Regions from separate parts of the Pseudoalteromonas sp. SR45-1 genome, predicted to be linked through region 1. Evidence: predicted binding sites of a transcription regulator. Region 1 holds the regulator's gene; each other region holds the start of a gene.
The links. The regulator sigma-54, encoded in region 1, starts transcription at its own class of promoters, with help from an activator protein. The targets are predictions, from matches to a motif close to GTTGGCACGNNNNTNGNNT.
Positions count from the first base shown of each region.

Region 2: H5089_RS19410 (PA2169 family four-helix-bundle protein) is a predicted target of sigma-54. The motif match lies at 2,415-2,433, and genes of this name have one in related genera.
Region 3: H5089_RS06865 (DUF1328 domain-containing protein) is a predicted target of sigma-54. The motif match lies at 3,170-3,188, and genes of this name have one in related genera.
Region 4: H5089_RS06655 (BON domain-containing protein) is a predicted target of sigma-54. The motif match lies at 3,897-3,915, and genes of this name have one in related genera.

Region 1 is NZ_JACJDR010000002.1:61,026-69,374, forward strand. It holds gene H5089_RS02670 (YgiQ family radical SAM protein) at 1-2,001, shown strand, start outside; gene H5089_RS02675 (protein disulfide oxidoreductase) at 2,171-2,578, opposite strand; gene mgtE (magnesium transporter) at 2,781-4,139, opposite strand; gene H5089_RS02685 (HPr family phosphocarrier protein) at 4,271-4,543, opposite strand; gene rapZ (RNase adapter RapZ) at 4,586-5,431, opposite strand; gene ptsN (PTS IIA-like nitrogen regulatory protein PtsN) at 5,450-5,902, opposite strand; gene hpf (ribosome hibernation promoting factor) at 5,907-6,194, opposite strand; gene H5089_RS02705 (RNA polymerase factor sigma-54) at 6,221-7,720, opposite strand; gene lptB (LPS export ABC transporter ATP-binding protein) at 7,790-8,349, opposite strand, start outside.
Region 2 is NZ_JACJDR010000026.1:31,761-40,109, reverse strand. It holds gene aceK (bifunctional isocitrate dehydrogenase kinase/phosphatase) at 1-1,341, shown strand, start outside; gene H5089_RS19415 (LysR family transcriptional regulator) at 1,361-2,299, shown strand; gene H5089_RS19410 (PA2169 family four-helix-bundle protein) at 2,477-2,920, shown strand; gene H5089_RS19405 (biopolymer transporter ExbD) at 3,234-3,626, shown strand; gene H5089_RS19400 (TonB-dependent siderophore receptor) at 3,700-6,735, opposite strand; gene H5089_RS19395 (FecR family protein) at 6,745-7,824, opposite strand; gene H5089_RS19390 (RNA polymerase sigma factor) at 7,821-8,349, opposite strand, start outside.
Region 3 is NZ_JACJDR010000005.1:59,841-68,189, reverse strand. It holds gene H5089_RS06880 (sodium ion-translocating decarboxylase subunit beta) at 1-656, opposite strand, end outside; gene oadA (sodium-extruding oxaloacetate decarboxylase subunit alpha) at 670-2,451, opposite strand; gene H5089_RS06870 (OadG family protein) at 2,463-2,708, opposite strand; gene H5089_RS06865 (DUF1328 domain-containing protein) at 3,228-3,401, shown strand; gene H5089_RS06860 (hypothetical protein) at 3,460-3,651, shown strand; gene H5089_RS06855 (YcxB family protein) at 3,785-4,252, shown strand; gene csrA (carbon storage regulator CsrA) at 4,303-4,494, opposite strand; gene H5089_RS06845 (aspartate kinase) at 4,586-5,803, opposite strand; gene alaS (alanine--tRNA ligase) at 5,810-8,349, opposite strand, start outside.
Region 4 is NZ_JACJDR010000005.1:21,241-29,589, reverse strand. It holds gene H5089_RS06670 (DUF4153 domain-containing protein) at 1-1,653, opposite strand, end outside; gene H5089_RS06665 (tRNA1(Val) (adenine(37)-N6)-methyltransferase) at 1,715-2,413, opposite strand; gene srmB (ATP-dependent RNA helicase SrmB) at 2,489-3,715, shown strand; gene H5089_RS06655 (BON domain-containing protein) at 3,989-4,309, shown strand; gene H5089_RS06650 (mechanosensitive ion channel family protein) at 4,883-5,839, opposite strand; gene yaaA (peroxide stress protein YaaA) at 5,960-6,739, opposite strand; gene tal (transaldolase) at 6,965-7,915, shown strand; gene H5089_RS06635 (DUF3545 family protein) at 8,129-8,317, shown strand.

The DNA of each region.
Region 1 (8,349 bases):
ATGGCTGTAATTGGCCGTGTACTTGAAGCGCAAGGCTTTAGAGTGGGGATTATTGCCCAACCTGCATGGGACTCTAAAGATGCATTTATGGAGCTCGGCAGACCGAATTTATTTTTTGGTGTAACAGCCGGCAACATGGATTCGATGATCAACCGCTATACAGCGGAAAAACGCATGCGCCACGATGATGCTTACACGCCTAATAACGTTGGCGGTAAGCGCCCAGATCGCGCCGTGATGATTTACTCGCAAAAATGCCGTGAAGCATACAAAGGTATCCCAATTGTTATTGGCGGTATTGAAGCCAGCCTTCGCCGTATTGCTCATTACGACTATTGGCAGGAAAAAGTACGTCGTAGTATTTTGTTTGATGCAAAAGCCGATATTTTAATTTACGGTAACGCAGAGCGCCCGCTAGTTGAAGTTGCACACCGTATTGCGGCGGGTGAAACGATGGATACGATTCAGGATATTCGCGGCACGGCTGTTATTCGAAAAGAGCCTCTACCTGGTTGGCGTGGCAGTGATTCTACCGCTATTGATAAAATTGGTAAAATAGACCCTATTCCAAACCCATATGGCGCGGATGATGTTGGCTGTAGTAAATCTGAATTTAAACAAGCGGGTATTGATTTAAAAGCAGAAGCGGCAAAACCAATCATGGTTCAGCCTGCACGTCCTAAGCCGTGGGAAAAAACCTATGTTAAGTTACCTGCTTATGAGCAAGTAAGTGTTAACAAACCTTTATACGCCCATGCCTCGAGAATTTTACATCAAGAAACAAACCCTGGTTGTGCAAGAGCGCTTTACCAACGACATGGCGATCGCTCTATTTGGGTAAACCCGCCAGCATATCCATTAGAAACACATGAAATGGATGCTGTATTTGGTTTGCCGTATCAGCGTATTCCTCACCCAAGTTATGGTGATGCTAAAATCCCTGCTTACGATATGATTAAAACGTCTGTTAATATTATGCGTGGCTGTTTTGGTGGTTGTTCGTTTTGCTCAATTACAGAACATGAAGGGCGCATTATTCAAAGTCGTTCACAAGAATCTATTATTGAAGAAATTGAACAAATTAGAGATAAAGTTCCCGGCTTTACTGGTGTTATTTCTGATTTAGGTGGCCCAACGGCGAATATGTATAAGCTGCGCTGTACGAGCAAAAAGGCCGAGAGTACCTGTAGACGCTTATCATGTGTGTATCCAGATATTTGTAAACACATGGATACAGATCATACGCCAACAATAGATTTGTATAAAAAAGCACGTGAAGTTAAGGGTATTAAAAAGGTATTGATTGCTTCAGGTGTACGTTACGATTTAGCTGTACGCGACCCGCGTTACGTTAAAGAATTAGTAACGCACCATGTAGGCGGTTACTTAAAAATAGCGCCAGAGCATACAGAGGATGGTCCATTATCAAAAATGATGAAACCAGGTATGGGAGCGTACGATCAATTTAAAGAACTATTTGATAAGTACTCTAAAGAAGCCGGTAAAAAGCAGTATTTAATTCCTTACTTTATATCTGCTCACCCAGGTACAAAAGATGAAGACATGGTAAACATGGCTTTATGGCTTAAATCAAACGACTTTAAGCTTGATCAGGTACAAAATTTTTACCCATCACCTATGGCTAATGCGACGACTATTTACCATACAGAGATGAACTCTTTACGTAATATAAAAAACAACTCAGAAGTTGTTCCAGTACCTAAAGGCGCACGCCAACGTAGATTACATAAAGCTATTTTACGCTACCACGATGCAGCTGGTTGGCCAATGATACGTGAAGCTTTACGTAAAATGGGTAAAGCTAATTTAATTGGTAAAGGGCCTAACTGTTTAGTGCCAGAAGAAGGGCGCGATGAAAAATCAGGTAAAGGTGGTAAAAAAGGTGGGCGTCCGGCACTAACGCGACATACTGGTTTTAGCCAATTTAAAAAGGCAAACACTAAGCCAAAAGTGGGCGGTAATCGTCAAAGCACACGTTAGTAATTTTATTCGCTAATAGATAAGGCTAATTGCGGTACGCGTTTTTTAGCTTTTGTATACGTAAATTAAGTCAGCTTTGCTCTTTATTATCTATATTATTGTAGGTGATAAAGAGTGAGGTTTTAGAGCCCCCTCTCTTTAGATATCCTGTGCTAAGTTTAGCTTTTTTTTAAAGCATTGATGATAACCACAAACGCAATTTAAGTGACCATAACGGCTGAATGCCGGTGAGTCCTTGCGTCATTTTATTATCTTTTAAGATTATATAAGATGGCGTGACTTGTCCCTGCCAATCGGAAAATATCTCCCCGTGTTGATCGTTAACAGTACTGAAGCTGTAGCCTTGCTCATTTAAATAATCATGCAGCTCTTGATCAGAGCCTGATTTTATCGCGATGCTCACAACAGGGTATTTATTCTCGTTTTCGAGTTCGTTTATGGCAGGGGAGGTAATACTACAAATAGGACACCAAGTTCCCCAAAAATACACAAGCGTGGGTTTATCTTGGCTCATTGCTGCTAAATTAATGTTTTGCCCTTTATAGTCGATTAATTGTAATTGAGGATTTGCTGGCATGACAGGTTGCCGCCACCAATTGACGGCGGTATAAATGACGAAAAATATAGAGCTATATACCAGTACACTTTTTAATATGGATACGCTTTTTTGTTTTAGCGTTTTTTTAGGTATGTCATTTTTATGTTTGGTATCCGTTGCCATAGCTACTGATTTACCCTAACTATTTTTGCTGTAGTTTTTTACTTTTAAAGCGTTTAATTTATATCAGCAACCATGTAGCAGTACCTAAAAAGGCGAATATACCAACAATATCAGTCACTGTGGTTAGCACCACACTCCCTGCAAGAGCAGGGTCTATATTCATTCTTTTAAGAATTATTGGAATACTTGCACCAGCAACACCTGCCACAACTAAGTTCATAAACATAGCGAAGGCGAGTACGCCACCAAGCATAAAGTCCCACTGCCATAGCGCAATAACACCCGCAATTAATAGTGACCACAAAATACCGTTTAGCGCGCCAATGGCCAGTTCTTTCATCATCAAGAAACGTTGGTTTGTTTGGTTTATATGACCTACTGCAATACCACGGATAACAAGCGTTAATGATTGGCTACCAGCAACACCACCCATAGAAGGGACAATACCGTTAAGCACAGCCAAAATAGGGAGAACATCTAAAGTGCCTTCAAAAAAGCTAGCTACAAAAGCAGCTGCAAGTGCGGTTAGTAAGTTAACTCCTAGCCAAACTGAGCGTTTTTTAGAGCTTTTTAGTACTGGCGCGAATGTATCCTCTTCATCATCAAGACCGGCTAGGCTTAATAAGCTATGCTCGGCATCTTCTCGGATTACATCAACGATGTCATCGATAGTAACACGACCGAGGAGTTGGTCGTTATCGTCCACCACTGGGGCCGATATCCAATTATGACGCTCAAATAATTGCGCTACTTCACTTTCATCCATTGAGATTGGGATAGACTCACAATCTTCATCCATTAAATCGCGGACAATTTTTTCTGGCGGATTAGTTAATAATGTACTCAGCGATAAAGCGCCTATAAAGCAGTTATGTTTATCAACAACATATAAATCATCTGTACCCTCTGGTAACTCACCACGCAGTCTAATATAACGAAGTACAACATCGAGTGTTACATCAGGGCGAATGGTCACCGTATCGGTGTTCATTAGCGCACCTGCTGAACGCTCTTGATATGACAGTGCTTGCGTGGCACGTTCACGGTCTTGAATGTCCATCGCGCTAACAACGTCTTTATAGACGGTATCTGGCAGGCTACGTAATACTTCACCTAAGTCATCGTGGCCCATGTCTTCAGTTGCGGCGGCAATGTGCTTAGGTTCCATTTGGGCAATAATGCCTAAACGAACATCTTCAGATAATTCTTCAAGAACATCACCCTGCACATCAGGATCGACCAATTGCCAAAGCAGTCGGCGAATTTTATGCGGTGATGATTCTAATAATAATGCGGTATCACAAGGAGCCGTTTTTGCGAGCATGCGCCTAACTTGAACAAATTGACCACTATTGAGTGACTTCGTCACCTGCTTTAGTTGCTGTAGTGGATAATCTTGTTCAAAAGCTTCTGGCATTGGCGTCCTTTATAAATTGTTATATTACTTTATGGGGGGAGGTGAGTTAACTGGCGTTACTAACCTATTTATTTTATATATCTGTTTTAATTGAAGCACTAGTAATGCGAATATTGTTTTTATAAAACAGATTATTCTTGTTCATTAAAGCGTTGTGCTATTAATTCTCCAACAGCGTGTAAAGCTTGCTCAGAATCAGGGCCTTTACAAACAACTTTAACTTCTTTTCCTTGGCTACTTTCAAGTAACATTAATGCAAGTACGCTATCGCCTGCTGCTTCTTTGTCATCTTGGAATAATGTGATTGTCGCATCAAATTGTACTGCTAATTGCGCAAGCACAGTAGCTGCTCTGGCGTGTAAGCCTAATTTGTTTTTTATTAAAAAGGTATCTTCACAATGCATAACTTACTCTACCTAAGCTGAACAGGTGATTATTCAGCTATATTATTTTTCTTGCTCGCGATGGCGAATTTTTACATTGGGATGTGTCATTGCAAAACTTTCACCGATAGTTTGCGCTAAATACACAGAGCGATGTTGCCCGCCTGTACACCCAATAGCAATGGTTAAATAACTGCGGTTATTTCTTTCTAAATGCGGTAACCACGTTTGTACAAATGTTTGAATTTGCCATGTGAATTTTTGCACTATGCTGTGATTAGCTAAATAGTCTTTAACCGGTTGATCTAACCCATTTAAAGGCTTCAACTCTGGTTCCCAGTGTGGATTTGGTAAAAAGCGTGCATCAAATACGTAGTCTGCTTCTTTTGGTATACCGTGTTTAAAGCCAAATGATTCAAATGTGACAATCAGTTGCTTATCTTTTTTACCTAAAATCTTTTCACGAATAGATTCAGCGAGTTGATGAACACTTAAATCAGTCGTATCTATCATAAAGTCGGCGCGAGTGGTTAATACATCAAGTAATTCTTTTTCTTTTTTGATGGCTAAATCAAGAGGCAACGAGTCTATTGATAGTGGGTGTAATCTGCGTGTTTCAGAAAAGCGTTTGATCAATGTCTGATCGTCACTATCTAAATAAAATAACGTAGGGTTTGCAAAGCCTGGTAAGTATTCAAGAATATCGTTAAATTCATCTTGTTCTTTAGGTATGTTGCGCACATCTATGCTAACAGCAATTTTATCGTAGCTATCAGACACACTGCGAACTAATGAAGGTAGTAGGTTTACTGGAATATTATCTACGCAATAATAACCTAAATCTTCTACAACGCGCAAAGCAACCGACTTTCCAGAACCAGAACGGCCGCTTATGATAATTAACTCCATTTAACACCCTTTATAAAACTATGATTGATCGACAATAACTTGGTAAAGCTCAGTATCAGATTTTGCACTGCGTAACTGTTTACAAAAATCTTTGTTGTTTAGTTTATCAGCAATGGTTGCTAGAGTCTTTAAGTGCTGCTGGTTATCGCCATCTGGTACGATGAGTGCGACAAAAATATCAACAGGGCGATTATCGATTGCATCAAAGTTTATTGGAGTTTCGCTAACGAGCACTAAAGCCAAAGGCTCTTCTGCACCGCTCATTCTTCCATGAGGAATAGCAATGCCACGTCCTATACCTGTACTACCTAATTTCTCTCTGCTCATTAAAGCATTAAGAATATCTTGTTGCGGTAAATACGGAAGTTTGTCGTGAGCAAGTTCGCTAATGAACTCTAAAATTCTTTTTTTGCTATTAAAAAGGACCGCAGCTTTGCTGCAGTCCTGGCATATAAGTGAACTTAATTTCATCATATTAGTGTCGAGCAAGCTTCTCTTTGTGTTTGATTACTTGGCGATCGAGCTTGTCGATCAACGAGTCAATAGCGGCATACATATCTTGATGTTCTGTAGAGGCAAATAGCTCAGCACCGCTTACGTGTATTGTGGCTTCTGCTTTTTGATTTAATTTTTCTACATCGAGAATGACATGAACATTATTAATATGATCAGAGTGTCTTTCAAGCTTCGCAAATTTAGTATTAATATAGTCTCTTAGTGAATCGGTTAATTCTACGTGACGACCAGTTAAGTTTAGTTGCATAAGCATTACCCTCTTAGTTTAGCGTCTTAAATCAGACTTTTACGCTGATTTGACGGTGGAATAGCAAGAGATTCGCGGTATTTTGCGATTGTACGTCTCGCTACTTTAATTCCTTGCTCAGCCAATATATCCGCTATTTTGCTATCACTCAATGGTTTTGCTGAGTTTTCTGCTGCGATTAATTTTCGGATAAGCGCACGTATTGCTGTAGATGAACATTCACCACCGTTTTCAGTACTTACATGGCTTGAGAAAAAATATTTAAGCTCAAATATACCACGGGGTGTATGCATGTACTTTTGAGTAGTTACGCGAGAAATTGTCGATTCGTGCATTTCTACCATTTCAGCAACATCATTTAAAACCATTGGTTTCATGGCTTCAGGGCCATGTTCAAAAAAGCCTTGTTGTTGCTTAACAATACAATTAGTAACTTTTAATAGCGTGTCGTTTCTACTTTCTAAGCTTTTAATAAACCATTTAGCTTCTTGTAAATGTGAGCGAATAAACTGGCTGTCGCCACTTGATTTTACAGTGCGAGACATTGCTGCGTATTGGCTATTAACACGAATTTTAGGCATGCTATCTGGGTTTAATTCGACAACCCAGCGGCCTTTAATTTTTTTAACTGACACATCAGGAATAACATACTCAGATTCTTCCCTTACAATAGTATCTGCAGGTTTTGGGTTGAGAGTATGTATTAGTGTCATTACTTCTTTAAGCTCTTCTTCTTTGAGCTTAGTTTTTTTCATTAATGTACGATAGTCGCGAGCTGCTAATAGATCAATATGCTCGGTTAAAATCATTTTCGTTTCATTAATATAAGGTGTTTCTTTATCAAATTGATTAAGCTGAATACACAAACACTCTTGTAAACTACGTGCAGCAATACCAACAGGATCAAACAGTTGGATGCGTTTTAATACCGCTTCAATTTCATCAAGTTCGACTTCGTTATCATCTTCGTTTTCTTGATTAAAGCTTTCTAAAATCTCTTCGCAGCTTAGTGTTAAAATACCTGAATCATCGACAGCTTCTACAATAGCAATAGCAATAGCTTCGTCTGTAGGGCTAAATGGCGTTAGTTGTAATTGCCACATTAAATACTCATGGAGCGTTTCAGTAGAGGCGCCTTGGTATATTGATTCGTCTTCAGGCATTGGACCTGATGAGGCTGCAGGAGCGGCACTCATGTACTCATCCCAACTGACATCCATAGCCATGTCGTCACTTAGCGTGTCTTTTGCAAGTGCTTCACCAGTATCTTGTTCGTATTCGCTCGGAGCATCATCAGCAGATGCGCTAACAGTTATGTCATCGGTATCAGCTTTTTGCTCGTTTTTACCAGCAGCGTCTTCGGAATAGTCTGCCTCTTCAACCTCTAATAGTGGATTACTGTCGAGAGCTTCTTGTATTTCTTGCTGGAGATCCAATGTACTGAGTTGCAACAAACGAATAGCTTGTTGCAACTGTGGAGTCATTGTAAGTTGCTGGCCCATGCGCAGCTGTAGTGATTGCCTCATGTATCTCTAACAATCCTTTTATGTTGTTATAATTAATACTAGCAGATGCTTAAAGACATGGCGTAAATGTTACAGCCTAAATTGCTCGCCTAAGTAAACATCGCGTACTGTTTTATCATTTAATACGTGTTCTGGAGTACCTGATGCAATCAGCTCCCCATGAGAAACAATGTAGGCTTTTTCACAAACATCAAGGGTCTCTCTTACGTTATGGTCGGTAATTAATACACCAATCCCACGATTTTTAAGATGTTCTATTATTTTCTTTATATCTAATACCGAAATAGGGTCAACACCGGCAAACGGTTCATCCAGTAATATAAATTTAGGATCTGCTGCCAGCGCTCGTGCTATTTCTACACGACGACGTTCTCCCCCCGATAATGCCATACCTTGGCTATCACGAATGTGTTGTATGCTAAATTCATCTAATAAGTTATTGAGCGTGTCTTCTCTGGCTTGTTTATTTAGTTCTTTGCGCGTTTCTAAAATGGCCATTAAGTTTTGATAAACAGTCAGCTTTCTAAAAATCGATGACTCTTGTGGTAAGTAGCCTATGCCTAATCTAGCACGACTATGCATAGGTAAAAGAGTAATATCGTTATCATCAATAGATATTTTACCTTTGT
Region 2 (8,349 bases), on a different contig from region 1:
GCTCCTTCAGTGCCTGTAGAAGCAGAATATAGAACTTACTTTCCTGTAGTTGATGGCCTCAAACCAACAATAAAACGCATTATTAATCATTTTGATTTTAAAGCCCCATTTGTAAATTTAGAGCGTGATATCCGCCTCCTTGTTAAAGCTTTTTATAAACAAGCCCCCGATACACATCACCAACCTTGGCAAATGCGCTTTGATATCTTACACACGCCTTTTTATCGTAATAAAGCAGCCTATATTGTTGGTCGTGTTGTTTCAAAAAGTGGGGTTCAGCCCTTTATAATCGCTGTATTACACGATGAAGATAACGGATTATATTTAGATGCACTTTTAACTAAGTCATCTCAAATGCGTGTTATTTTTGGCTTTGCCCGCGCTTATTTTATGGTAGAGACACACGCACCTTCAGCACTTGTTCGGTTTTTAAATCAACTTATGCCAAACAAAACACTTGCTGAGCTCTATAATGCAGTGGGTTTTCATAAACAGGGGAAAACTGAGTTTTACCGAGAGTTTTTAAATCACTTATCTCACTCTAGTGATGAGTTTACAATTGCACCGGGGACTCCCGGTATGGTGATGATGGTATTTACCCTCCCCTCATTTGGCTATGTTTTTAAAGTAATAAAAGACAAATTTGGTGAGAGTAAACCCTTTGGCCGTGATACCGTATTAAAACGCTATCAACTGGTAAAAAACCATGATCGCGTTGGCAGAATGGCCGATACCATAGAGTATTCTAACGTCGTATTTCCTTTAGCGCGTTTTGATAGTAATTTACTTGCGCAATTACATAAAACAATTGGCTCATCAATGATAATTGAGGGCGATTGGTTGATCATCAAGCATTTGTATATTGAACGGCGCATGACACCTCTTAACTTGTTTTTAGAAAATGCTGATGAAGAAAGTGTCGCCGACGCGATTGAAGAATATGGGCAAGCCCTAAAAGAAATGATTGCTGTTAATATATTCCCTGGTGATATGCTCTTAAAAAACTTTGGTGTAAGTAAGCACAAACGTATTATTTTTTACGATTACGATGAAGTTCAATATCTAACCGATATGAACTTTAGAGCATTACCAAAAGCAAAGAGCTATGACGACTATTTAATGGATGAACAAAGTTACTCTGTTGCACCACAGGACGTATTTCCTGAGCAACTTTGTACATTTGTAATGCCAAACCCTATGTATAAAAAGTTTTTACTCAGCACTCACCCAGAGCTTATAGATGTTAGCTTTTGGAAGCAGGCACAACAAAATATAAAAAATGGTCAGGTAAGTCATATTTACCCATACCCGACAGCACAGCGCTTTATTCACCACTGGTAAGCGCTAAAGGACACACACAATGAATATAAGTAAAATAGATTTAAATTTACTCGTTTACCTCGATACATTGCTTCGAGAATGCAACGTAACACGCGCTGCTAATCAATTGAGTATAACGCAACCTGCAATGAGTAATGGCCTTAAACGTCTTCGTAACTTATTTAACGACCCTATTTTAGTTCGTACCAGCGATGGTATGGTGCCTACCGAGCGTGCTTTGGAGTTACAACCCGTTATTCGTGGCATTTTAATGACCCTTGAAGAAACTCTAGCTCCTAATCGAGAATTTGAGGCAAGCCAAAGTAAGCGTGTGTTTAGAATAATGGCCAGTGATTACGCTGCAAGTACATTAGCACCAAAGCTTTTAAGTAAATTGCACGAAGAAGCCCCCGATACTACTTTAGATATACTCACACCAAGTGATGTCACCTTTCATGATGTAGAAAACGGTAAAGTAGATATGGCAATCAACCGTTTTGAAAACTTACCTCAGTCTTTTCATCATAAACGTATTTGGAAAGATAGTTTTTGCTGCTTAGTAAAAGCCGATAATCCTATAATTGAAAACTTTAGTCTCGACAGCTATTTAAAAGCGCGCCATATATGGGTAAGCAAAACAGGTTTTGGTGTAGGTGTAGGCATGGACCCTAAAGATGTGCAAAAACTTGGCTGGGTTGACGAAGCACTTGCTCACTTTGGTAAGCATCGTAATATTGCCACTTTTACGCGTAACTACCATGTAGCTATTCATTTAGCTAAAGAGAAAAATTTGATTGCGACCCTTCCTTCAAAAGCCGCAAATATATATTTAGATGATCCGGGGCTTAAAATTTTAGAGCCACCATTTCCAATTCCTCCTTTTGAGCTTGATATGATTTGGAGTCCACTGTTACATCGCGATGCGAGTCACATTTGGTTACGTCAAAAAGTAGCTGAAGTAGCTGAAGAGCTAAAATAACTTTATTACACAATATAATGTAAAAATTGCTAGGTTAATTTTTTGCCTGTTAACTTAGCATCCTACTGAAACAAAATTAAACCAATAAAATCAAATAACTACATAACTATTAAAACGTGGAACATACATTGCTTTTATTTAATTGAACTATACATTCATTTAATTAAAGAGGTCATTATGAACACCCATCAAGGATCAGAAGTAAATCATATTACTGACATCATTCAAGTTATGAACAGCGGCATCGATTTTTATCAAAAAGCACAGGAAAAAGTTGAAGACCCTGCTATTGGTGCACTTTTTCAGCGTATGATAGATGCCCGAAAAGTGAGTGTTGAGCGCTTGCAGCCATATGCAATTAATGAAAAAGGCGAACGCGAAGATGGCTCATCTTTCGCAGTTGAAGCACGACGTGCGTACACAGCTCTATTGACTACTTTCACCTCACACAACGACAGCACGTATGTAAAAGAGCTTGAAGAGGTAGAAGATAAAACCCTTGAAGAAATTAAAGCAGCAATGGATAAACCGCAACCAGCTGACTGCGAAGCTGCACTGGCTAAAACATTATTAACAATGCAAAGCTGCCATGCAGAAATGAGCCGTATGCAAAAGCATTAAGCTTACATAGCGCATAACTAGAACCCAGCCTCGAGCTGGGTTTTTTATTACCTCTAATACCAACCTACATAGTTTTTTAAGCAATTTAACAAATTGAATTACATTATAACGATGCTAAATAGACCCATTTTTAAGCAGATCGGTATAAACACCACCTTATTTCGCCACAATTTAAATACATAATTAGTACAAATATTTAATGTTATTAGAATATTTATTTAACCACGCTTTATTTTTGCTGTGCTAATTTTGTTAATAGGTACCTAAAACCTTGCTGTGGCGCCGCAGCATTTAATTAAAAATAAGGTCCAATATGAAAAAACTAACCAAACTACAAAATAATGCTGATGTAGATATGACCCCGATGTTAGACATAGTGTTCATATTACTAATTTTCTTTATTGTAACTACATCTTTTGTAAAACCTGTGGCTATTGAATTAAACCGACCACTCGACAGCCCTCAAATAGATAAGCCTGTTAAAAATGCTTTATTTAAAATTGATGAAAGTAACGGAGTATATTTTTCTGAGAGGTTAATTGATTTAGAGCAAGTTGCGACTAATTTAGCTATGTTCGCGGCTGAATATGAAATAAGTTCGGTACTTATAACCGCAGACGAAAACAGTACACATAATACTTTAATGAATGTCATGAATAATATTAAGCAATACGATGATTATCCAATAAGTTTGATTTCTAAATAAAATCAGCCCAAGCTAAAACCAAAAAAAGGGCCTTACGGCCCTTTGAGTTAAATAACAAAAGGGAGGTTATTAATTAAAAACGGTATTCTGCACCTACGTAGTAGTAAGCACCGTTAAAACCAAACGGAGCCGAACGACGTGAGTAGTCAAACACACCTGAGCTGCTAATTACGGTATTACCATTAGCATCTACAATAGTACCTGAGCGAGAGTTACCTATTTCATTTTTATCTGGGTAAACATCGAACAAGTTATTTGCACCAATATTTACTGATAAGTCTTCAGTAACGAAGTAGTTAACTTTAACGTCAGTTAAAATTTCTGCGCCATACGTTTGACGCCCACCATCTTCTACTGTGTATTCACCAAAACGATTAAGTGAGAGGTTAACAGTCCAATCATCACGTTGATAAAGCGCACTTAAGTTAATACGGTCCTCTGGTTGCCACTCTTCTATAATAGAGATGTCTTCAGCTGAGAATATATCTTCTACTTTTACTGTCTCAAGGCTTGAGCCAGCAGGAGAGAACAACGATACAACATCTGTTTTGGTAAAGTTAGCTGCAAGTGTAAAATCAAGCGTGCCGCCTAAACCTTCAGTGTTCCACGTTGCTACAAAATCAACACCACGTGTTTCTGTATCAGCACCATTTAAGAAAAACTGCCCTACGCCAGCACCTGCACTATTTAGTGCTGCATCAAGGCTTGTAGATAACCCTTTACCTAAGCGATCACTAATTACAATACGGTCGTCAATATCAATCGAGTAGTAATCAACGGTTACATTAATATTATCGGTAACGTTATACACAATACCTAAACTACGGTTTTGTGATTTTTCTTCTTTAAGTTTTGGAATACCTAAACTTTGCGCAAGTGTTGAATCATTTCTAAATGTACCAACTTCTTCTGCAACTAAATTCCCATTAGTATCAACAACAAATTGTGTGCTTACGTTATTAAAGTAAAGCTGCTGCATTGAAGGCGCTCTAAATCCTGAGCTTAATGCACCACGTAATGAAATATCGTCGGTAATAGACCAGTTACCAGCAAGTTTAAAGTTTACTGTATCGCCAAAACCTTTGTAGTTATCGTAGCGAAGTGCACCAGATAAAATCACATCTTCAATTACATAAGATTCTGCATCTACGTAAAATGAAATTACATCACGTGACTCATCCACTGAAGACGCAGGTGATGAACCACCAAAACCTTGTGAACCACCCGATGCATCTTCAGAGCCAACACCGCCACTTAAACCGCTGTAAATACTTACACCATTTAATGTGTCGTAATCGCGGTACGCATATTCATTACCTTCTAAAATACGGTATTCATCAGTACGTATTTCAGCACCCATTGCTAACGAATAATCATCAAAGTTTTGTGTAAAATCAATATTGATTGTTTGCAATGATAATTCCATGCCGTAAGCGTACGCTTCACGTGGAATAGTTGTACGAATATCAGCTGCACTTAAACCTTGGTCATAACGTAAAAAGTTAGCGTATGAGGCATTGATAGTGTCACTTGTAGTGTAATCAATACTGTTCTCGCCATAGGTGTAAGATAAATCAAGGCTTGCATCGTTATCAAATTCAGTTTTATAACCAAAGTTGTACGAGATATCATCGATAGTTGTGTTGATTTTTGGTAAGAAACCTAGCGGAATCGTCGCATCGTTATCTTGTAGTACTGGGTTACCACCTGCATTTGCATTATGACGGAAAAATGCAGCCGACTCATTTTCACGTGTTGAGTAAGTAATAAAGCCGTAAAGCTCGCCATCACCTAACTCGTAACCGGTATTAATTGTTAAACCAAACTGCTGAGAGTCAGCATCACCAATTCTAAAGGTATCACGATCGGCTGTCAGCTCACGCGGATCACCAGCAAGTAAAGTGCCGTCACTTAGTTCTGTACAACCATAAAACTGACAAGAGCCATGTAAACCGGCACGGTTAGTCGGTGCACGGTCACGGTAATTGATAGTTGTATTTAAATAACCGTCATCACCTAGCGCAAAGCCTTTATTAAAATCAAGGTTAATGGTTTCGCCATCGCCTTCAGAATATTGACCGTAGTTAATAGCCGCTTTGCCACCTTCGCTACCATCTTTGAGCACAATATTAATAACACCAGCAATGGCATCAGAACCATACTGAGCAGCAGCGCCATCACGTAATACTTCAATGCGTTTAATTGCAGAAGCTGGAATTGCATTCATGTCAGTACCTGCGGTACCACGCCCAACAGAGCCATTAATATGAATAATACTTGCTTGATGACGACGTTTGCCGTTAATTAACACCAATGTTTGATCGGGACCTAAACCGCGAAGTGTCGCAGGTCTTAAAGCATCAGTACCGTCACTAATTGCAGAGCTTGAAAAGTTAAATGAAGGGGCGATAGACTGTAGCATACGACCAACTTCTGTTTGGCCCGTATTTTCAAGCGCTTCTGCACTTAGGATATCTACTGGAACGGGTAAATCTTCAACTGAACGTCCTGCTACACGGCTACCGACAATAGCAATTTTTTCAATTTTTTCTTGAGCGACTTCTTCTGCTGCGTTTACACCTTGCGAATTTACTGCAAGTAAAGCTGGTAATACTGCTGCACTGACCGCTGAAAGCTTCATCATGTTGTTATCATTCCTGTTGATTTGTTTGAGTTTTATACTCAGTAAACCATTTTGATCAACAACCGCATCGAGCTCAGTCCCACCTAATAATGCCTCTAGAGCATCTAGCTGAGTGTAAAATCCATAAACTGAATTTGCGTCATACTGCTTTGCCAACTCATAAGAAAACACCACGGTTTGCTCTGTTTGTTTAGCATATTCAATTAAGGCTTTGTCTGCTCGCTGCGCTTTTATATCAAATTGCACCATTTGCCCAGTGGTTTGTGTTGCTGCTTGTACACTTAAACTAAAAATAGCCGGTGCAAGCACACTAAATCCACTCAATAAATGCGTTTGGTTACTGCGCAACTTATATAAACAGCTGACAAACAAAAATCCTCTATGGGTTTGTTTCTTTTTTTTAATGTTTTTTTTACGTTCAATCTTTATTGATGTAACTTTACCTAACATTAGTTTGATTTGCATAACGTCTACTTATGATTCTGTATGGTGTTTTAGCGTTACTACATGCTCACCTAAACGCTCATGATCAATCGAAAAGTTAGTTTGTAAACTTTCTAGTAAACCTTCAACGTCACCGGCTTTAAATACTCCAGCCACTTTAATACTGGCAAGCTCAGCTGATGAAAGCTCAAAACGTGTGGCTGTATAGCGGCTTACTTCATTTAAAGCATCGCTTAGCTCTTCTCCATTAAAAATAAGCATCCCGTTTTGCCATGCCAAATCGCGTTGTACGTCGTTCATTGAAAGCTGCGTAATTGGTTTTGTAACACTTTGCTCAATAACTGCTTTTTCGCCTGAGGTAACAATATTGGCATTAATTTGACGAATTTTTTTCGTGCTATTATCTGCAAGTTGATAATCTTTAAAGTCATTTGCATCAACCGCTACACTTGGATCAGTGATCATCACTTTGCCTTCAGTAACCACCAGTTCTAAATCTGATGAAGTATTGCGTTGTACATTAAATACCGTGCCTAACGCGGTAAAACTTTTATCACCAGCCATAACACTAAACGGACGCGTGGCATCTTTTGCTACATTAAAGCGCCCTTCTCCACGACTAAGTAATAACTGCCTGCGGCCTTTACTATAAGCAACTTCTAGTAAGCTATTAGTATTAAGCTGCACTATGGTGCCGTCTGGCAATACATACGTTGCTTGCTCGCCTACTTTTGTTTTGTAAATTTTAGTGTAATTAACTTTAGCAAGCTCTTGGTTGTAGCCATTTTCTAAGTTAATTAATAAGTAGCTGCATACCATTAACGCTGCAAACAAACTCGCTGCAATTGAGTAAGAAAACATCCACTTGTTTTTTGATGTTTTAGTATTGTTGCGCTGAGGAAATAAATGACTTAATTCGTTTAATACTGAAAGCTCATCCCAAAGCTGAGCAAGCTCGTATATAGAGTCTTGATGTGCAGTGCTTTGCATCATCCATAATTTAAATTGCTCTTTTTCATCATCAGTTAAACCACGATCAATCGCGCTTATCCAATCACATGACTTTTCTAAGATTAAATCTTTTGAATTAAATTGATGAACATTACTCATTCTGCGACCCTCTTAACTGATATAGGATGTGCTTGAGCTTTAAGGTTCGTTTGAGGGCTTTGCTCATGTTCACGCATGTATAACATGGTTTGTAACAATCCTTTGGCAATGTGTTTTTCAACAGTGCTTTGGCTTAACTGCATTTGGTCTGCTATCTCTTTTTGGCTCATACCGTAAACTTTTTTTAATATAAAGCATTTACGAATCGATGAGCTTAGTTGCTCAGTAGCTCTACAAAAAAGTAAAAAACGCTCTTTAGATGTGTATTCGTCTTCGAGCTTCATTGATTTGAGTAATACGGGCAATTCGTTATCGTTTTCTAACGAATCATTAAATTTATTGTCCCACTTAGCTATATGGTTGAGTGCTAGATGTTTTGCTGTTTTTAGCATATAACTGCGGGTAAACTGGATGTCTTGTTTTAAATCAGCTTCATAGCTTTTTACAAAAGTTTCTTGCACAATATCTTCTACATCGTCGGGTTGAACAATGCGCGATACAAAACGTTTGAGCTGTTTAGAAATA
Region 3 (8,349 bases), on a different contig from region 1:
CTAAGCACCATAAGTGGAAAAATAATCTTTTCCTTTTTAGATACTTTGCGAAGCTCTGGCATTTTTATTTTACGTTCTTCTGGGGTTGTTAGTGCACGCATAATTGGCGGCTGAATAATTGGCACAAGTGCCATATATGAATACGCAGCTACTGCTATTGCGCCTAGTAAATCAGGTGCCAGTTTTGATGCTAAAAATATTGCTGTTGGCCCATCGGCACCACCTATAATGGCAATAGCCGATGCGTCCTGTAGAGTAAATTCAAAACCTGGCACATAGTTAAGTAATATAGCGCCAAACAATGTAGCAAAAATACCAAACTGTGCAGCCGCACCTAATAACAACATACGTGGGTTTGCAATAAGTGCGCTAAAGTCGGTCAGCGCCCCTACTCCCATAAATATCAACAGCGGAAAAATCCCCGTATCAATACCCACATAATAAACGTAGTACAAAAGCCCACCTGGGTCTGACAAACCTGCCACTGGTACATTTGTTAAAATTGCACCAAAACCAATAGGTAGTAATAATAGTGGTTCAAAGCCTTTAGCTATCGCTAAAAACAGTAATAAACACCCTACCGCAATCATTATTAACGATGGGATTGTAAAGTTAGCAATGCCTGTCGCATTCCAGAGGTTTAAAATACCTTCCATCCTCTATTTACTCCTAAGCTAATGCAATCATAGCGTCGCCGGTAGTTACAGCATCGCCTTCACTAACTAACACTTCAGCAATTGTTCCGGTATGCGTAGCGCGTATTTCAGTTTCCATTTTCATGGCTTCCATAATAATCACTACATCGCCTTCGTTAACAACTTGCCCAGCTTTTACTTTAATCTTAAAAATATTACCGGCTAGAGGCGCGTTAAGTGTTTCACCTGATGCAACCGAAGCAGATTGAGGAATGTGCTCAGAGTCTTTTAATGTTACTTCCTTAAGTTCACCACCTTGCGCTACGACTACGTCATAAACTTTACCATCTACTTTTACGCTGTATTGCTCAGCCTTCACTTTGTTATTATTTGAAACTGATTTAGAAGGTGCTTTACTGCTTTTATCTTCAACAGAAGGTACTGGCTCAAATGCATCTGGGTTGTTGCGGTTTTTAATAAACTTCAAACCAACTTGTGGGAATAATGCATAAGTTAATACGTCATCAATTTGATCATCAGCAAGTGTTAAACCTTGCTCTTGTGCTTCTTTTAATAACTCAGCTTCAAGCGTTGCAAGCTCAGGTGCAATGTTATCAGCAGGGCGACAAGTAATAACTTCCGCTCCATCAAGCACGCGCTCTTGTAGCTCTTTATTCATTGGTGCTGGTGTTAAGCCATATTCACCTTTTAATACGCCAGCAGTTTCTTTAGTAATGGTTTTATAACGCTCACCCGTTAGCACATTAAGTACCGCTTGAGTGCCAACAATTTGCGACGTTGGTGTTACTAAAGGTAAAAAGCCAAGATCTTCACGTACACGTGGGATCTCAAGTAAAACCTCATTAAGCTTATCGGCTGCGCCTTGCTCTTTAAGTTGGTTTTCCATGTTTGTAAGCATGCCACCAGGTACTTGAGCTAATAAAATGCGCCCATCAACCCCTTTTAAGCTACCTTCAAATGCCGCATATTTTTTACGTACATCTCTAAAGTAAGCAGCAATTTCTTCTAGGTGGTTTAAATCAAGCCCAGTATCACGCTCAGTCCCTTCAACTATCGATACAATAGTTTCAGTTGCAGAATGTCCATAAGTCATACTCATTGATGAAATAGCGGTATCGAGCATATCAATACCAGCATCAATTGCTTTTTGGTAAGTAGCAGTACTTAAACCTGTTGTAGCGTGGCACTGCATAGCAATTGGAATAGATACAGTTTCTTTAAGTGCTTTAATTAGTTTTTCAGCATCGTACGGCTTTAATAAACCCGCCATATCTTTAATACAAATTGAGTGACAACCCATATCTTCAAGCTGCTTTGCAAGAGTTAGCCACATATCAAGTGTATGAACTGGGCTAACTGTGTACGAAATAGTACCTTGAGCGTGAGCGCCTACTTTTACAGCCGCTTTAATAGCTGTTTCTAGATTGCGAACATCGTTCATTGCATCAAATATACGAAATACGTCAACGCCATTTTTATGTGCACGTTCTACAAATTTTTCAACTACGTCATCAGCGTAATGGCGGTAACCTAATAAGTTTTGACCGCGTAATAGCATCTGCTGTTTAGTATTAGGCATCGCTTTTTTAAGTGCACGAATACGCTCCCAAGGATCTTCGCCTAAATAACGAATACACGAGTCAAATGTAGCACCGCCCCACGATTCAATAGACCAATAACCCGCATCGTCTAATTTGCTAGCAATCGGTAGCATATCGTCTAGGCGCATACGCGTTGCTAATAATGATTGGTGAGCATCGCGTAATACCAATTCTGTTAATTTTAATTTAGCCATGTGTTTGCCCCTTATTTATTATTTGATTTGTACTGAGCAATGGCAGCACTAATAGCAGCGATGTGCTCATTAGGCACACCTTGAGATGTAAAAGATGGTGATTTAACTGGTGTCGCCACGTCAGGTTCGCTAAAGCGCGTCACCAAATTAGACATAAGCGTTACTGCACCAATTAATATCGACAGAAATACAAACACCCCAACCATGCCAGTAAGCATTAAGTTACCAGCAGTTGTGAGTAGAGCACCTATATCCATTTTTCTCCCCTTGAAACCCATATCGAAAATAAAAAATCGATTTAATTAAATATTTATTCACTGGATAATAACAAAACTAATCGCTTTGTCTACATCTTGTAAATTGGTAAAACCAATTAAACAATAAATAACATAACACTCAATTAATTTACATGCCATAACTCAGCAATCACGCGCTCTACAATACATACAAGAAATAACGACTATAGCTAATAGTTATATGGAAGTTGTTAATTAACTATCAAGCTAAGTAAAAATAAACACTAATTCTTAATATAAAATGCAAAGCCACACACCAATTGTTAATTGGTCTTACCAAAATAAGTTTATTTAGTGAACATTTAGCAGTTATTTGCAACAGTGTGAATAACTTACATAACAAAGCGTAAAAGTTACTAACCAACTAATAACTAGAATAACAGCAAAAACCCATAACCAATTGATATTTATGCCAAATAAATTTTGGCATATAACTGGCATTAGTTATTATGAGCAAATTTGATAACCAAGGAGAAAACAATGTTACGCTGGACAATTACATTTTTAGTTATTGCTTTAATCGCTGCAGTGTTAGGTTTTGGTGGCATCGCAGGTGCCGCAGCTGGTATAGCAAAAATTATATTTTTTATCTTTTTAGTACTTTTAGTGATTTCATTAGTTTCAGGTGCACTACGTGGTAAATCACCCAGGTAGATAAAGCATTCATCTAACAAACACTAAAATTTAATTAATACTTACAAGGAATTACACTATGAACTCTACAACTTTAAAAGCAGCACTAATCGCAGTATTTGCAGGTTTTTTCATGATGGGTTGTGAAGACAACCATGCAGAAGATGCTGGCGAACGTATCGACGAAGCAGTAACTGATGTGCAAAACTCTGTTGAAGATGCATGTGAAAATGTTAAAGAAGGCGTGAACGCTGAAGAAACTAACTGTTAATTCTTCTTGTACCGCTAAAAAAACGGCTTTCGAGCCGTTTTTTTGTGCCAGTAATAAAATCACTGACTATAAAGCTGCTCATTTAGCAATTAGCTTGTTAAAATAAAAAAAACGATATTTAAAGCAAGGCAAAATGGCATTCACAACCACCTACACATTAGATAAACCCTACTTTTACGAGTGTTTTGATGAGTCACTCCCTTATAGTAAGCGTGCAAAACCTAAATACTTTTTACTTGTGTTGTTAGTTGCGCTTGGTTTATTTGGCATTTATGTTTTAGACGATCATTACTTAGGATCGTTTATGATCATGTTAGCGGTACTCGAATGCGTCGCTTTTTACTATCGCAGACCATGGTGGGTAACCAGACAAATGCTCAGCAGAGCATCAGGCTCTGAGGTAACACTTACCTTTGATGAAGAAGGTATTAAATCTTCTAATCATTACAAAAGCTATCAATTAGAATGGCAAAATATAAGCGAAGTAATAGACACCCAGCAAGGTATTATTATTAAAAATAAAAGTGGTATGCAGTACATATCAAAACAAATACTTAATCCTGAAACACTCGCTTTTATAAACAAAAAAGCCACTCAGTGAGTGGCTTTTAGTCTAGTTGAGTTAATTACTCAACTACGTATACGTGTTGATTAAGCATTGCCCGGATTAGGGTTCGACTTTTCAGCTTGTATGCGCATGTAAATCTCTTCACGATGCACTGATACGTCTTTTGGTGCATTAACACCGATTCGAACTTGATTTCCTTTAACACCTAGAACAGTAACTGTTACTTCGTCACCAATCATTAGGGTTTCACCTACTCTACGAGTTAGTATTAGCATTCTCTTGCTCCCATGTTCCAATAAAAATTATAAGATTCCGCTTAAACATACTAATGAAAATTAGACTGAAAAGTAAGTAAAAACTCGCAATCTATCCATTTTCTGTTAAAAATGCCTTGTGTAATGCACGAACAGCCAACTCTAAGTACTTTTCATCTATTAAAACTGAAATTTTAATCTCTGAAGTCGAGACTAAAACCACATTAATATTTTCCTGCGCTAATGCATCAAAAAATAAACTAGCGACACCAGAATGTGATTTCATACCCATGCCAACAGCAGAAACTTTAGCTACTGCTTGCAATCCGCTTATATTTTGAGCACCGAGCTGAGCTTGATCTTCACTCAATAATTCAAGTGCTTGCAGATAATCATTCGAGTGCACAGTAAAAGCATAGTCTATTTTTTCAAAGTTATGATTAACTTGATTAATCATATCTATTTCGATGCCATTTTCGGCAAAAAGTTTCAATATTTTTGAAAGATATTGCGTGCCCGTTGGCACACCTTGTACCTTAATTAAACATTCGTCACGATTAAACGCAATCCCCGATACAACCTTGCTTGGCATATCGTTCTCCTCAAAACTTATTAATGTACCTTCATCGGGATTAAAGCTCGAAAGCACCCTAAGTGGCACATTATGTTTTCCTGCGGCTTCTACTGAGCGAATATGCAAAACTTTCGCCCCTAAACTTGCCAGTTCTAGCATTTCTGCAAAGGTAACTTGGCTCATTCTGCGCGCGTTAGGTTCAACACGAGGATCTGTAGTATATACGCCGTCAACGTCTGTATAGATCTGGCATTCGTCAGCTTTTATAGCCGCAGCTATTTCCACAGCCGATGTATCGGTGCCGCCGCGCCCAAGCGTTGTAATGTTGCCCTCAACATCACGCCCCTGAAACCCAGCAATAATAGCAATACGATTATGCTCAAGCTCATGCTTTAAACGCGTAGCAGCAACCTCTGCAATACGAGCTTTACCAAACATGTTATCGGTTAAAATATTGACTTGATCGGCTAATAGGCTCACAGCAGAGTGGCCACGTTTTATAATAGCCATAGCAAGTAGTGATACAGAAACCTGCTCTCCGGTGCTAATAAGTACATCTAGTTCACGGCTACTCGGACGAGTATCGATTTTTTTGGCGAGATTAATTAAGCGGTTGGTTTCTCCCGACATAGCCGAGAGCACCACAACCACTTGATGTCCTTGTTGTCTGGTTTTTACAACAAGGTCGGCGACCGCTTCAATTCGCTCTATTGAGCCGACCGAAGTGCCACCGAATTTTTGAACAATAAGCGCCACTTAGGCTTAAGTACGCTCAGTTAACCAAGCTGTAACGCTATCTAGTGCAGCAGCAAGGTTTTGTGGCTCACTACCACCGGCTTGTGCCATATCTGGACGGCCGCCACCTTTACCACCTACTTGGCCTGCCATGTGGTTAACTAACTCACCGGCTTTTACTTTGCCTGTTAAGTCTTTAGTTACACCAGCAATTAGGCTTACTTTGTCGCCACTGGCAACACCCAGTGCAATAACACCTGAGCCAATTTTGTTTTTAAGGTCATCAACCATACCGCGCAGTGCTTTAGATTCAGTACCTTCAACATTTGCTACAAGTAGCTTAATGCCGTTAATTTCAACAATCGAATCAAGTAAAGATGCACCCGCTGCACTTGCTAACTTATCGTTAAGTTGCGCAATTTGCTTTTCAAGACCTTTAGACTTTTCAAGTAACGCGGTTACTTTTTCAAGTACCGATGCGCTATCGCCTTTAACTAAAGCAGCTACATCATGTAATTGTTGCTCTTGCTCGCTAACATAAGCAACTGCATCAGCACCAGTTACCGCTTCAATACGGCGAACGCCTGCTGCAATACCGCTTTCAGATACTATTTTGAATAAACCAATATCGCCTGCGCGCTCAACGTGAGTACCACCACAAAGCTCAATAGAGTAGTCGCCAATAGTAACTACGCGTACTTCGTCATCGTACTTTTCGCCAAACAACGCCATAGCACCTTTCGCTTTAGCATCATCAATAGCCATAAGCTCAGTATTGAGTGCAAAGTTACGACGAATTTCGTCATTAACTACACGCTCAATTTCACGTAGCTCATCTTTAGTAACCGCTTCAAAGTGCGAAAAGTCAAAACGTAAACGATCAGGCTGAACAAGTGAGCCTTTTTGGCCTACATGGTCGCCTAATAATTGACGTAGTGCTTCGTGTAAAATATGTGTAGCTGTGTGGTTTTTCTTAATGCTATCGCGGCGTGCATCATCAATAGTCGCATCCACTTTATCGTTAACACCAATGCGGCCTTGCACAGTACCGTGGTGAGCAAAAGCATTACCAAGTTTAGTGGTATTAGTAACATTAAATTCGCCACCAGCAACTGCAATAGTACCCGTGTCGCCCGTTTGGCCGCCTGATTCAGCGTAAAACGGTGTGCGGTCTAATACTACAATACCTTGTTGACCATCTTCTAATAACTGAACAGCTTCGCCACCAGCAAAAATTTCTACCACTGTCGCGCTATGGTGTGTGCTGTCGTAGCCTTTAAACTCAGTAAGCTTTTCTGATTTTAATTGCTCGTTGTAATCAGCACCAAACTTACCCGCTTGTTGCGCTGTTTTACGTTGTACAGCCATGCATTCTTCAAAGCCCTGATGATCAATCGTCATCTGGCGCTCACGCGCAACATCGGCCGTTAAATCAGCTGGAAAACCATACGTATCGTAAAGTTTAAATACTAAGTCGCCCGGTATAATATCGCCTTTAAGGTCACTTAAGCTTTCTTCTAAAATAGCTAAGCCACGTTCAAGTGTTTTACCAAACTGTTCTTCTTCAATGCGTAATACTTTTTCGATAATTTCTTGTTGCTTAGCAAGCTCTGGGTACGCTTGACCCATTTGCTCAATTAGCGCAGCAACTAATTTATAGAAAAACGAACCTTGTGCACCTAGCTTATTACCGTGGCGCACAGCACGACGAATAATACGACGTAGTACATAACCACGACCTTCGTTAGATGGCATAACACCGTCAGAGATTAAAAACGCACACGAACGAATATGATCCGCCACTACGCGTAGTGACTTATCGTCCATATCTTGCGCGTTAGTTACACTTGCAGCTGCTGCAATTAAGCCTTGGAATAAATCGATTTCGTAGTTTGAATGCACACCCTGCAAAATTGCAGAAATACGCTCAAGGCCCATTCCCGTATCAACAGACTGCTTAGGTAGAGGCAACATTGTACCGTCGCTTTGACGGTTGTATTGCATAAATACAAGGTTCCAAATTTCGATGAAACGGTCGCCGTCTTCCTCTGGAGTGCCCGGAGGTCCGCCCCAAATATGCTCACCATGGTCATAAAATATTTCAGAACACGGACCACATGGACCAGTATCGCCCATAGACCAAAAGTTGTCAGAGGTCGCAATACGAATAATACGATCTTCACTTAAGCCAATATCTTTTGACCAGTACTCAAACGCTTCTTCATCATCGTGATAAATAGTAACAAGCAGTTTTTCTTGAGGTAATTTAACAACCTCAGTTAAAAACTCCCACGCAAACTTAATCGCGTCTTGCTTAAAGTAATCGCCAAAGCTGAAGTTACCTAACATTTCAAAAAATGTATGGTGGCGAGCAGTGTAGCCTACGTTTTCTAAATCGTTATGCTTACCGCCAGCACGTACACAGCGCTGCGAGCTTGTCGCACGTGTATAAGGGCGGCTTTCTGCGCCTAAAAATACATCTTTAAATTGCACCATGCCGGCATTGTTAAATAACAACGTGGCATCGTTACCCGGTATAAGCGAGCTAGAAGGTACTATTTGATGTT
Region 4 (8,349 bases), on a different contig from region 1:
TAAAGATAATTCGTTATTATCAATCATGCTTTCAAGGTATCTAATCTCTTCAGGATTTTCGACATTCATATACTTTGAGCGCCACTTACCCATGTCGAATAACCAGAAATATGCGGATATATTTTCATTACTTTCGTCAATCACTATAAAATCGAGTTCATCATCTTTGTTTAAATCCATGCCAATGAAATAGTAAGTATGTTCTTTTAAAGAGTTACGATCGTAAAAATGTTGTTCAGAAAATACTGCCTCTATTAAACCTTGAGGTATTAGCACTTGTGATGGCCAAAATACACTGCGCTCAATAAAATCATCGACTGTGTGTTCAAGCGTTAAAGCAAACTCATTATTTACATACATCCTATCGATGATAGCGTATTGCTCTGGGTGACTCGTTTCAATTTTCTGTTTTAATAACTGCATAGCTAAATAACCTTGGCGACCTAAGCTGTGCTCAAAATAGTAATAGTCAAACTTTTCTATTGTTACTTTATCTGCATCTAAACGCGCTATTTGGCTGTTTGTAGATAAGCTTTGAAAATTTAATAAAGGGGAGTTAACAGCAAGCATACTAACGAGCACCACCCACCCCATCACAATATTTATTTTGCTAAGCGGCTCTAGCCAATTGTCTCGCTTTGTTATAATTCCAACAAGATAACTAAACGAAAAACACGCCAATAAAAACCAAATCAAAATGCCCCAACAACGATCTACTGTTAGCCCATGCTGCTCTACCCGTAAGTAAATTCCATAGGCAGAAATAACACTATAAACTGGAAGTAACGCAACGCTTATAAAAACGAGTCGGTGCAAGAGCATGTGATAAGGGCGAACTGATGAGTCATCTTTATAAATAGTGTTAACAAAAAACAACGTGAGCACCTGCAGCCACATTACTAATAAACTGCCGCTTCCGGTCTCCCATAATTTATTGAGTCCGGTAAAAGGAAGTGTTGCTAAAAAACCGAGAGAAATAACTGATAAAACAGGCAATAAAAACTTAATTAAAGTTTGTAGTAAAAAAGCGATATTATCTTCTATGTTCAAAAGCTTTCTAAATATGACACTCGCAAAGGCAAATGCGAGCGTTAAGGTTGGGATCCAAAACCATTCATTTCTTAGTAGCTCAGAGAAAAATTCTATATCTAAAATATCAAATAAAGCCGCACCTAAATTTAGAATTCCCCAAAAAATAAGTACAAACAGCCAGCATTCTCCAAATATTATAAAATTACGCCAAGAGAGCTTAAATAAACGACTGTAACTAACATTTTCTGAGCTACCAAATTGTTGTATGTACATAAGGCCTTTAAAGCCAGCTATTAAACTAGTAAAAATAAAAACTGACATTAAAGTGTTATTACTTACGTACTCTTGAGGCTCTTGCTGAAAGCCAACATACGCCCCCAATAAAGATAACAACAAGGAAAAAGGAAGGATTAAAAGCAACGACGTTTTTATATTATTTTTATTAACGGTCATTAGCATTAATAAAGGAAAGCTCATAGAAAATGTAATAAGTGAGACTAACAATGTAGGGCTTGTTGCTGGCCACACATTATTTTCTATACTGCTATACAAAAGGGTAAGAGCAATAGCCTGTAATACGGCAAGTATAATTATAAAAGATTTTGGTAACTGACTATCCATATCTGTTCTCAACAATAGGTTTTAGTCAGTTTGCGTTATTCGTTCCTATTTTACAATTGCTTTACATTTTCAAATAAAATGCTTTGCATAGGGCTATATAATCAGCGGTGTAGGTATTATCTAAGTTTCTAATACACAGAATTGACGTTTCTAAATCGCTTTTTACGTAGCTAAATGCCATTAAACTGCGGCTAATATCTTTATTGGGCGTGGCTTTTACTTGGCAATGAGTATTTAAATAAAGCCCATTTTGAGTAGCAAGCTCAATAAATAATGCACCTTCAACGCTTGGGAGTATTAAGCTAAAGCGAGAGCGGCTATGGCTTAAACGTTTAAACGCATTTATTAACTCTTCAAAACTTAAGCCGTCGGTATGGCGTGCGGTATTACGCGCAGCATTATCGCCTTTTAAACTGTGATTAAAATACGGTGGATTAGAGATAACAACATCAAACTTAACTTCGCTACTAAAGCTTTGAATAGTTTGGTGCTTAATACTTATTGTTGGCCACGGACTATTAGCTACATTTTGTAATGCTTGGGTATAGGCGCTTTTGTCAATTTCTACCGCAGTTATATCAAGCTCATTACTGCGCTGCTTACACATTAATGCTAGTAAGCCGGTGCCAGTGCCTATATCAAGTAATGACTTTGCACCGCTTAAATTAGCCCATGCGCCAAGCAAAATGCCATCGGTAGAAACTTTCATTGCACAGTGGTCGTGTTCAACTTTAAATTGTTTAAATACAAAACCAGACATTTTTTCACCTTTTCATTCACCAAGCGCAGCATAGCGCGTATAATCAGGGTAATTGTCCCTTATTTTAGACACTCTATGCAATTTTCTGAATTTGATCTTGATAACAAGCTACTCGATGCCATTAATAAAATGGGCTACGAGACGCCAACCAGCATTCAACAACAAGCTATTCCTGAAGCACTACAGGGGCGCGATATTTTAGCATCTGCGCCTACTGGTACAGGTAAAACAGCGGCATTTTTAATTCCGGCTATTCAGTACTTACTGGATTTCCCACGTCGTGATCCTGGTTTTGCGCGCGTCCTCGTTATGACCCCGACTCGTGAGTTGGCTTATCAAATTCATGAACAATGTGAACTGCTAGCTAAACGCACACACCTAAAAATTGGTGTAGTAACAGGCGGTATTAACTACGGCACGCATAAAGAAATTTTTGAAAAAAATAACGATATTTTAATCGCCACACCAGGTCGATTAATGGAATACCTAGAAACCGAAAACTTTCATGCTGAACACGTAGAAATGCTTATTATTGATGAAGCAGATCGCATGTTAGATATGGGTTTCAAAAAAGAAATGAGCCGTATTTGTGACGAAGCTAAAAATCGTCGCCAATGTTTTTTATTCTCAGCAACACTCGAAGGTGACAGCGTAGAAAGGTTTGCTGAAAAAACATTAAACGACCCAGCTCTATTAGAAGCTGAATCGTCACGTAAAGAAAAAGCTAAAATTCACCAGTGGGTACATTTAGCCGATGACTATCATCATAAACTAGAGCTTTTAGTAAATACCTTAAATGGTCCAGACGTGACTAAAGCAATTGTGTTTGTTAAAACCCGTGAGCGTTTAGAAACACTGATTGGCGAGCTAACCAATAACGGCGTTAAAGCAGCTTGGTTACGCGGCGAAATGCCACAAGACAAACGTATGAAAGCCATGGAAAACTTCCACAGTGGCAAAACACGTATCTTAATTGCTACCGACGTAGCTGCACGTGGTATTGACGTATCTGACATTAGCCACGTTATTAACTTTGATATGCCGCGCACTGCCGACGTATACGTACACCGTATTGGTCGTACTGGCCGTGCTGGTAAAAAAGGGATTGCAATATCATTAGTTGAAGCACACGACATTGGTATTTTGTATAAAGTAGAGCGCTACGTTGAACAAAAACTAAAACGCCGTGTAATTAAAGGTGTTGAGCCACAGCATAAAGAAGCTAAGCCGCCGGCTAAAAAGCGTAAAGATCCAGTAAAAATGAAAGCCAAGAAAAAGGCCAAGGTTAAAAAGAAAAAGTAACCTAACATATTTTTATTCTAAGCCGACTTTTGTCGGCTTTTTTAATGCAAGCCTTACAGGCTCTGCTGTTTGTACCTGTTACATATGTAACCCAAGCATGTAACTCATACTCATTTAAATGTAATTTTTGCCCACCTGAATTCCCACTTAATAAAATTCCCTTATATTTCATGGCGTTAATATTGGCACCGAAATTGTAACTACAAAGATAACCTAGCCGATGGAATTTCCATATTGTGGCTGCACTATTCACCGTAATGTAAGGATTAAGTTATGAACCGCTTCAAGTTAACTATCGCTTTAGTATCATTTTGTTGTTTATTTTTATTAGCTTGCGCTACAAAAGTAAGTGCAGCAACCAATATGGCCGTAGTAAGCAGTGTAGCCACTCAACCTAACTTACAACAAGCTATCACCAACACCCTACGAACTAATCCTAACCTAGCGTTAAGTGATATTCGCGTGCAGGTAAAAAATGGTGAAGTAGATTTATACGGTGAAGCACAAACTGGTTTTCAGCGCGCACTAGCTCAAAAGTTTTTAGAAAATATGGATGGGGTTAAAATCATTCGTAACAAAATTAGCGTTATTTAATACGCACCACAAAAACCTATTTGTATAACTAATTCATAAGCGCGGCTTGTTACTCCAACACAAGCTGCGCTTTTTTATATTCAGTTTAAGGCAAGTTTTGCTGCTGTAAAAAAGATAAAATAAAGCCTAAGCAATACGATTATTCCTCCCCTTAAAACGATAGCTCACACTTATACTTAAGAAGATAGATTTAGAATTGACGCTAGCGTGTTTGTCTTTGCTCTTTTAACCCTTAAGTTAACCCAATTGATACTGAAAAAGCTTACACAGATTCTTAAGCCGACCTAACGGGCTTAAAAAGGATGATTTAGTTATTGAAATAGATGAGGGCGTTATTTCAGAGTGTGCAGCAAAGGCAGTAAAAAAATCGTTGGGTAAACACTACTTTTACTTGTTAATACTCCCATGACCAAACGCAACTAATTAGAATTGATATTCAATAAACACAAAACTAGGTATTTAAACTTTTAGCTAATAATCCGTTTATAAAAAAAGCGCAATTTTACTCTGTAAAAATGCGCTGCTGGTAAGTAACTATTTCCCAATGCTTTTGCCTAATGAGTTTTAACTAAATTACTCACTTTGGCTAGAGTCAGCACCGTCGCTACTGTCTTTATTGGATGACTGCTGGCTTATTTTATCGCTTATCATGGCATCGAGTTTCTCACCGCCTTTAATACCAAAATCTAAAGTACGAATTGGGAAAGGAATACTAATATCAGCTTCGTCTAATGCTTGCTTAACGGCAACAACACCTTTGTGGCGTACCGTCATAAAGTCAGGCTCGCCTGGGTATTTAATCCAAAACCACACCAGTAAGTTAATGCTGCTGTCGCCAAAACCTTCAGCGTATACAGCGGTTTCGTCTTTACGTATTACAAAGTCAAATTCGTTAATCTTATCGACTATAACGTCTTTTGCTTTTTCTATGTCGTCGCCATACGAAATACCTACGGGTACTTCTATACGTCTTATACCTAGCGTGGTGTAATTTTTTAGTACATTTCTAAATAAGACTTTGTTTGGTACAAGTATTAGTTGCCCGTAAAAGCTCTCTATTAGCGTGTTACGTAGGTTTATAGAATGCACCGAACCAAACACATCATCGGTTTCTATTACATCACCTGTTTTAAATGGCTTACGTACACCCATTGCTATACCTGCAATTAGGTTTTCGGTCATGTCTTGAAACGCAAAACCAATGGCTAAACCCACAATACCCGCACCAGCAAGTAGCGAAGTAACAGTGCCTTTTAAGCCAACAAAATCGAGCGCTATAAATAAACCTATGCACAACACAATAACTTTAAATATTGACGCCATTAAGTCGGCAATTTGCGTTGAATCGAGAGAGCGGCGCAACACGTTTTTCATCAGCTTGCCAGCAAAGCGCGCCAATATTGAAAATACTATGGCAATTACAATTGCCACTATAAAATTAGGGATATGGCTGATAACAACATCAAACCACCCTCCGAGCTTTTCCTCTATTAGTTTTTCGGCTTCGCCAACTGACGGAATACTGATCATTTTGTTTGCACCTATTTAATTAATAATCTCATTAATATTAGATATAGTTGCAAATATAACGCCAGTATCAAAAAAGCCATGCAATGCATGGCTTTTCAATTGTTTATTTAAGCTTATGACCTAATTTTGTTCGTCGCGCATAAATACCGGCTCAAGCTCTTTAACTGTTGCCTCAGGGCTAAAGTAATAACCCGCCACAGTAAACTCTTTAAGCTGACTTAATTGCGTTACTTTATTTTCGATAATGTAGCGCGCCATCATGCCGCGTGCTTTTTTAGCGTAAAAGCTAATTACCTTATATTGACCGTTTTTACAGTCTTTAAAGTGTGGGGTAATAATTTGTGCATTTAATGCTTTTTTATCTAGCGCTTTAAAGTACTCGTTTGAAGCAAGGTTAACTAAGTATTGCGCGTCTTGTGCTTTTAATACGTCGTTTAGTTTGTTCGCTATTACGCTGCCCCAAAACTCGTATAAGTTTTTGCCACGCGAGTTTTCAAGCTTGGTGCCCATTTCAAGACGGTAAGCTTGCATTAAATCAAGTGGTTTTAATAAGCCGTATAAACCCGAGAGAATACGCAAATGGTTTTGTGCGTAATCAAGCTCGCTAGCTTTAAGCGTGCTTGCATCTAAACCGCCGTATACATCGCCATTAAAGGCAAGCACTGCTTGTTTAGCATTACTTTGTGTAAACGGCTGTGCCCACTCACTAAAGCGTGCTGCGTTAAGCCCAGATAGCTTATCGCTAATTTTCATTAAACTGCCAATTTGCGCTGGTGTTAGTTCACGGCATACTTTCATGAGCTCTTCGCTGTGCTCTAGTAATTCAGGCTGAGTGAACTTGTCTGTTGCGGGTGGCGTTTCGTAATCAAGATTTTTTGCAGGTGAAATAACAGTGATCATAGTTAGCTATTGACTTGTAATTTATTTAGTGTCAATTTCAACATTAAATGAAACGAAAAGCACGTTTTGTTTAAATAAATCCTCTCTTAATAACCCATGCATTGCCGTTTTTCTATTGATAAGGACATAAGACCTATCAAGCATTGTCACACTGTTGCAGTATGGATTGTATATATTAAGAGTGATTAGATTTTTCTTTTAACTTGCTTGGAATGAGGAAAGCAAATGACTTCAGCTCTACAAAGGCTAAAACAACATTCATCTATCGTAGCCGACACTGGTGATATTGAAGCTATTAAAAAGCATCAACCAGAAGATGCAACTACAAACCCGTCGCTTTTATTAAAAGCGAGCGAGATTGAAGCATATAAGCCTTACCTAGATAAAGCTTGGAGCTATGCAAAAGAAACCGAGCAAGAGCCAGCTAAACAGCTTGAACTAGCATGTGATTACTTTGCCGTGTTACTTGGTAAAGAAATTAGTGAGATTGTACCTGGTTATATTTCTACTGAAGTAGATGCACGCCTTTCGTTTAATACGCAAGCGACTATTGATAAAGCACATACCCTACTTAGCCTTTACGAAAAAGAAGGTGTAAGCAAAGATAAAATTTTAATCAAAGTAGCGTCTACGTGGGAAGGCATTAAAGCCGCTGAGCAGCTAGAAAAAGAAGGTACTAAATGTAACCTTACTTTACTATTTAGCGATGCCCAAGCTCGCGCATGTGCCGATGCAAACGTATTTCTAATTTCGCCATTTGTTGGTCGTATTTTAGATTGGCATGTTGCTAACGGTATGGAAAAACCAACCGATCCGCTACAAGATCCAGGTGTTCAGTCTGTACGCAGCATTTTTGAATTTTACAAACGCCATGATTACAAAACAGTTGTGATGGGTGCAAGTTTCCGTAATACAGGCGAAATTATTGCTCTTACTGGTTGCGACAAGCTAACTATTAGCCCTAATCTTTTAGAAGATTTAGGTAACCTTGAAGGCGCACAGGAATACTTGCTAGAAACAGATATTCCTAAAGAGCCAAAACCAGAGCCACTTACAGAAGCGCAGTTCCGTTGGTTACATAACCAAGATGCTATGGCTACTGAAAAACTAGCTGAAGGTATTCGCTCTTTTGCTGATGCACAAGAACAACTAGAAGCGCGTTTTAAAGCAATGTAATTTGCTATAATCGTGTTTTAGAAAACGTCGCAATAGCGGCGTTTTTTTATGCCTAAAATAGGCTACTTCTCTATTTAACCTTCATATAATCTTCGTATAAACCTTCATCAATTAATCACACTTATGTAACATAACTGTCACTTTTTTATTCTATTTTAACTAGGCCTGTGGTATAGGTATTCTTGAGGTCAATAAAATCAATAGGAGAAGTTCATGGATAGCCTAAACGATATATTAGAGATATTAGAAGGACCAGATACAACAAGAAAAACCTCTCAGAAAAATAAAAAAAGAAAATGGCGTGAAATAGAAGCAATAAAAGACAAACAGCGCCTACGTAAAGAACTACAAGAACTAGACTACTTTACAGACAGTATTGCAATTGATGAGCTCGATTTTTAATTCAATACGCCCCAACTAAACAAAAAGGCTTC